DNA from 2 places in the Lactococcus sp. UBA7128 genome. Region 1 is predicted to be linked to the other one. Evidence: predicted binding sites of a transcription regulator. Region 1 holds the regulator's gene; the other holds the start of a gene.
The links. The regulator NrdR, encoded in region 1, represses ribonucleotide reductase genes. The targets are predictions, from matches to a motif close to ACACNATATATNGTGT.
Positions count from the first base shown of each region.

Region 2: a site for NrdR is predicted at 1,765-1,780, ahead of nrdD (anaerobic ribonucleoside-triphosphate reductase). Genes of this name have one in related genera too.

Region 1 is NZ_DKXK01000080.1:15,925-19,351, forward strand. Features, by position in the region: gene B4H39_RS08810 (phosphotransferase family protein) at 1-185, shown strand, start outside; gene trmB (tRNA (guanosine(46)-N7)-methyltransferase TrmB) at 246-899, shown strand; gene nrdR (transcriptional regulator NrdR) at 903-1,352, shown strand; gene B4H39_RS08825 (DnaD domain protein) at 1,385-2,548, shown strand; gene dnaI (primosomal protein DnaI) at 2,551-3,427, shown strand, end outside.
Region 2 is NZ_DKXK01000035.1:30,373-33,799, reverse strand. Features, by position in the region: gene nrdD (anaerobic ribonucleoside-triphosphate reductase) at 1-1,659, opposite strand, end outside; gene B4H39_RS04485 (cysteine hydrolase family protein) at 1,821-2,333, opposite strand; gene B4H39_RS04480 (hypothetical protein) at 2,891-3,085, shown strand; gene B4H39_RS04475 (APC family permease) at 3,255-3,427, opposite strand, start outside.

The DNA of each region.
Region 1 (3,427 bases):
CAGAAGAGTGGGAAAAATGGTTGCTTGACTCAGGTTATGGTGTGGCAGCAAATATTAAAAGTGAGTTGATATGGTATGGGAAACTTTCGTTTTTGCGTCAAATATCAGAGTATATGGCGAGGGATCAGATTAAGGAAACGGAACAAGAAATATCACGTTTTCAGGATTTTTGTCGCTTGTTTTAAAAATTAGATAATAAAATCAGGAGGCTTGCCTTCTTATTTTTTCAATAAATAGGAGAAAAAATGCGCGTAAGAAATCGTAAAGGTGCTGCGGAGCACTTAGAAAATAACGCACATGTTGTTGTAGAAAACCCAGCAGACTTCAAGGGGCGCTGGGCAGAACGCTTTGGAAATAATCATCCCATTCATATTGAAGTTGGATGTGGCAAAGGGGCTTTTATTACAGGGATGGCTGCGCAACATCCAGACATAAACTACATCGCTATTGATATGCAATTATCTGTGCTGTCATATGCCTTGGACAAAGCTTTAGAAGCCAACCTCCCTAACGTACAGATGATGTTAGTTGATGGCGCGGCTCTAACAGAGTATTTTGAAGATGCGGAGGTGTCACGCGTTTATCTTAACTTCAGTGATCCTTGGCCCAAGAAACGTCATGAAAAACGTCGGTTGACTTATAAGTCTTTCTTAGAAACTTATGAACAAATATTGCCTAAAGAAGGTGAAATCCACTTTAAAACAGATAATCGTGGACTTTTCGAATATTCTTTGGCAAGCATGAGCCAGTATGGTATGATTTTAGAAAAAGTATGGTTGGACTTGCACGCAGATGAAGAATTTGCCGGAGTCAATGTAATGACAGAGTATGAAGCAAAATTCTCAAGTAAGGGGCAGGTGATTTACCGTTTAGAAGCAAAATTCCCAAAGAGAGGTTAAGCTATGAGATGTCCAAAATGTCAATCTGAATCGTCACGAGTAGTGGATTCACGCCAAGCAGATAATATGATTCGTCGTCGTCGTGAATGTGAAAGCTGTGGAAATCGCTTCACAACTTTTGAGCGTATTGAAGAAATGCCGCTTTTGGTCATTAAGCGCGACGATACACGTGAAGTCTTTAACCGTGATAAAATCATCACAGGAGTCGTCCGCAGTGCACGTAAACGTCCAGTAAGCAGTGAAGCTATAGAAAAACTGGTTGATCGTGTTGAACAAAGAGTACGTCAGTTAGAAAAAAATGAAGTACGTACAGAAGTCATTGGCGAATTTGTCATGGAAGAACTGATGAATTTGGATGACATTACTTATGTGCGTTTTGCCAGTGTTTATCGCTCATTTAAAGATGTAAGTGAAATCGAAGATTTACTTAAAAAGATTACCAAAAAAGACTAACGGTTGTAAAAAGAGAAATAAAAGGATGAACTATGAGACCAGGTGATTCATTTTCTATTCTAAATCGAGGAAAAATCAGCTTTGATGCCGATACTTTTTCGCTGCTTTATTTACCAATCATTGGTCGAGATGCATTTGGACTTTATCAACTCTTGCGCGTTTTTTCGACGGGCAAGATTTCTCATTTTTTGGAGTACCTTGATTTTGGTCTCAATCCCTTCATTGACGCGCTAGACAAGCTTTCAGGGATTGGACTGGTTCGGGTTTTTGACCAACAACCTGGCTATTTTTTAGAGCTTAAAAGCCCTTTGAGTTTTGAGGAATTTTTGGCAGACGATTTCTATAAGCAGTTATTAATTTCGCGAATTGGTGAAAATAAAGTTCAAGCGCTTGCTCAGAAAAATGAACCCAATGCGTTGGAAATTACTAAAAAATTCCATGAAGTTTATTCTGTCAAGTTTGAAAGGAGCAGTAAGCTTGCTCAACCAGAAAAATTTGATCTCACTTCCTTTAAGAGCATTATGGAAAGTCAGCATTTGACTTTTTCTAATGAAAATCAAGATATTTTATCGCTCTACAGTCTAGCTGAAAAATTTGACCTAAATTGGTATGAACTGTTTAAAGCCGCAGAACAAACAGCCAATGCAGATAAGACTTTGAACATAGCTCACCTTGCGAGCATGCTGGCTGGAAAGTCTGAGCCCGTGCCGTCCTTGTCTGAATTTCCTAAAGGCTTTCAAGACTTGATTGTTATCAGTAAAGAAGTAACTCCTGCTGATTTCTTAAGTAAGCTGAAACAGCAAACGGGTGGCTTTGCCTCACAGGAAGAAATGAAAATTCTTAATCGTTTGACCAAGCAAAATATAGCAGATCAAGTTCAAAATATTTTGATTCATTATGTGCTCATTCAGCAGGGAAAATCAAGCCTCAACTCAAGTTTTGTGAACACGCTGGCCAATGACTGGCTGCGTCATAAAGTTTATAATGCTGAAGCGGCGGTAAAACGTATCTTGGAGCATCAGCAAAAGGCCGATGAAAGACAAAAGAACAATAAAAGTCATAAAAATCAGGGAAAATTGGTGAAAAAAGCACCGGAATGGTCGAACGCCAGCTATGTAAATACGACCAGTGCGGAAGATATTGCAAAATTTGAGCAATATAAGGCTTCACGTCGCAAGGACAGAGAGGAGAAGTGAACATGGAATCAATCGGAGAACTTTTGAGTAAGCGCCCAGATGTACGTGGGAATTTCGATAAACTTGTGTCTGAAGTCATGAAAAATGAGCAGGTTCAAGCTTTTATTTCAGAAAATCAAATGACTGAAGATGAAGTACAGCGTAGCTATTCTAAGTTTTATGAATTTGTCAAAGAGCGAAAAAAATTCGAAAAACATGAGAAGATGGCGGCCGATGGCTATGAACCTGTCTTGATTATGAATCACGGTTATGCAGATGTTTCTTATCAGACGACAGCAGAGCTTGCCCGTCGTCAAGAAGCAAGCAATCAACTCCGCCGTGTTCAGATCATCGGCTTGCCTAGAGAGATGAAGCAGATCGATTTTTATGCGGATGTATTGACCGACAATCAAAATCAGTTTGATCTTTTCCGCAAGGTAGAAAACTTCATCGACAATTATCCAAAAGAAAAGGGCCTCTACATTTATGGAGATTTTGGTGTTGGAAAATCTTACCTCATGGCTGCCATGGCGAATGAGTTAGCCAAAAAAGGTATTTCAACTACTCTGCTGCATTATCCGACCTTTATTTCTGACCTAGACTTTGATAATGCCAAGTACTGGGTGAATGAAATCAAAAAAGTAGAAGTCTTGGTCTTGGATGACATCGGAGCTGAACTGAATAATGCTTGGGTGCGTGACAGTATCTTACAGGTTATATTACAGCACCGAATGCAAGAAAACTTACCAACATTTTTCACATCAAACTTAAATATGACAGAACTTGAGCTACATTTGGCTGAAACAAAAAAAGCAGATGAGATATGGCCGGCCAAACGTGTGATGGAACGTGTAAAATATTTGGCAAATGAAGTTCGTTTAGAAGGAGCAAATCGACGTC
Region 2 (3,427 bases), on a different contig from region 1:
CACTGAGAAATGATAACCCGTTTCTTTACTCCAGTCTTTACACTCTTGATTCATGCTTTTCACTATTTCAAGAGTAAAGTCTTTTGCTTCCTTATTGTTTTCCCAGGTTGGTCCATAAAAACTTGTCGCAACTTCATAAAGCCCGATATAGCCAAGAGAAACAGTTGCCCGATCATTTTTATAAAGTTCGTCTACTGAGTCTTCCGCATTCAAGCGGCCCAAAGCTCCATTCATAAAGAGGATAGGCGCATTTTTGGGTTGAGCTTCCTTTGCCCGGTTGACACGGAAGACCAAAGCATCTTTAGCAATCGCAATGCGTTCATCAAAGATTTCCCAGAACTTTTCTTTATCGCCTGCTGCTTCCAGAGCAATACGCGGGAGATTAACCGTAACAACACCGAGATTGCTACGTCCAGCTGTAACATCCCTGCCATTTTCATCTTTCCAGCCATGAAGGAAACTACGGCAACCCATGCTGGCTTTAAATGAGCCTGTCAGTTCAACAATCTTATCATAAGATAAGATATCTGGATACATCCGCTTTGTCGCGCATTCCAGCGCTAAGTTCTTAATATCATAGTTCGGGGTTCCCACCTCAAGGTTGAGCCCACGTTTGAGTGTAAAGATTAACTTAGGGAAGATTGCTGTACGGTGTTCCTTACCTAAACCACCGATACGTACTTTCAAAATTGCTTTTTGAATTTCACGTGCATACCAGTCTTCTCCCAAACCAAATCCAACTGTGACAAACGGCGTTTGCCCATTCGAAGTGAAAAGCGTGTTGATTTCATATTCCAAAGACTGCATAGCATCATAGATGTCTTTTTTGGTCTTTGCTTTAGCATATGCTTCACGTTTTTCAGGCTGCTCAATCCACTCTTCCGCATCTTTTAAATGCTTCGCATAGTTCAATTTTGCATAAGGTGCCAAAATTTCATCAGCACGGTCAAATGAACAACCACCATATTGCGAACTCGCTACGTTTGCGATAATTTGTGAAGCTTGAGCTGTCGCTGTTTGAATAGATTTAGGTGAATCCACCTGTGCATTCCCTAGTTTAAAGCCATTTTCAAACATATTTTTAAAGTTAATCAAACAGCAATTTGACATGGTTGTAAAAGGAGAGTAATCCAAATCATGGTAGTGAATTTCTCCTTTTTGATGGGCATTAGCCACATGAGGAGGAAGCATCTTCAAGCCAATTGCTTTAGAAACTGCTCCTGCTGTCAGGTCACGTTGTGTATTAAAAACATCACTGTCCTTGTTGGCATTCTCGTTAACAACTGTGTGATCTTTGTTGATAAGCTTTTCGATAGTAAAGTTAATATCTGTGGCTTTACTTCTTTCAAGATCGCGCTGTGTACGATATGTCGTATAAACCTCTGCCCATTTTGTTTCCCCGAGTTCCATCAAGATATGCTCAACGATACTCTGAATTTCATAAATCTTTACATTGTCCGTGAAACGTGTAAAAATTTCGTGAACCACACGATCACAGATTTCAGCGATACGTGTCTCCGAAACTGGTGGTATCACCTCATCACCAGCCTTTTTTAAAGCATCAAAAATTTTGCTGCTGTCGAACTTTACAGAACGTCCATCACGTTTTATAACGCTAATTTCTTGAACCTCTACCAGGCTTTCTTCAACCACCTTCATTGATTTGCTCTCCTATTTTTTTAATTCCTTGCCTTCTATTCTATCAAATAACTTTTGCTTTTTCCACTATATATAGTATCTATTTTCATGAAAATAAAAGAAAGCACACTATATATAGTGTTACAAGGAAAAATAAAAAGAGCTGATCCATGTGCTCTTCTTTATTCATTGATAATATGAATTTGGCAAGATTTCATTGTTTCCAGCGCTGCACCGTGACTTTCAGGCGTGACCCCAGCACAACAAGAGGCATCTACAATAATTTTCACTTCAGGTGCAAAAGATTTAATCAGCATTGCATTTGAAATCACACAGATATCCGTACAGATACCAATGAGTTCTACCTGTTCAACCCTCTCATCCCTAATGTATTCTGCAAGCTGTATTGAACCGAAAATATTTTTTTCAAAGACCCGTTTAAAGCCTACCTGAGCTTCTTTTCGAATTTCCCAACCCTTTGTTCCTTTTTGACAATGAAGCACGGGCAGATTCTTTCCTTCTTGCGTTGTTAAGTAGTCTTCAAAGTGTGTGTCTTGTGTCGCCAAGCGTTCACTCTCTTTATAAGTATTAAGCTTCTCAACCACTCTCGGAACAATAGTTTGTGCTTCAGCTGTTCCCAAAGAGCCATCTATAAAGTCATTTTGAAAGTCAATCAGTACCAGTAGTTTTTTCATATGCAAAGTGTAACATACCGCCTCAATAAGGTCAACTGCTTCATAGATAGAAAATGAATTAAGGAGCACTCAGTTCTCAGCTTTTGTACTAGATAAAGATTGTAATCCCCAATTGCTCCAAGGAAACTAACATGTTTCATCAAAGCTATTACAGCCGTATCTGTTCTACCGAAAATGACCGTTCTCCCCTGTTTTGACTTGTATAAGCTCTCTATCCAAAAATGAAGTTTTCGTATTCATTTATCTGTAAAAATATTATATAATTATTAATATAAAGGGGCTGCAAACGTACAACCACTGATGGGATAAAAGAGCTTGTATAGGAATAGGAGGAGGGTGCCTTAGAAGTAAGGAATAAACCAGCAGCCCTTTTTCCGTAAATAAGCTTTGGATAAGAAACGTGTATGACTCACGATAAACGGTTATAGGCATATCCCTTCTCCTTAAAACTCTCAACTGTGGCATCTCGCTTTTAGAAAAACTCTATATGCCATGCTTATTAAAAGCGTGAAACATAGAGGTGTACTAGGGATAAAAAAACAAGTAGGAGGTTCGTTATGAAATGCAAAACAATAATGGAAAATATCGTTTCTGAAAACAGCTCATCTGTATTCGATAAAAAAGTAAATGCTTTTCTAAAAGAACTGGCGGATGACGGTTACTACGTTTTAGAACAGCAGTTTCAGCATACTCGCTCAAGTTTAGCCGTATCAATTATTTATAGTACGAAACCAAAAAAAGAGGAGCTTTAGTCTAGTATGATTGGCAGATAGGAGAGCTTGACTTGCTAGATGCCTTGTCATATCTCAAATTATGCTCAATCATTTTGCTTCCGCCTTAGCCAATGACTTTACTAATCCCACACAAAAAACGCTCAGTTATAGCACTCCTGTGCAAACTTTGAGCGTTTTTCCCATTTTATCAATGGTATTTCTTATCTAAATGGCTATAAATAGGAAGACCAATTAATGTAAAGATGACACCAACTAAGGCTGGAATTTGATTACTCATATAGTCTGAGCTGATCAAAGTCATGAACAAGATGAAGACACCACCGCCGATTGCAATAATTGGGATAATCGGATAGAGTGGCA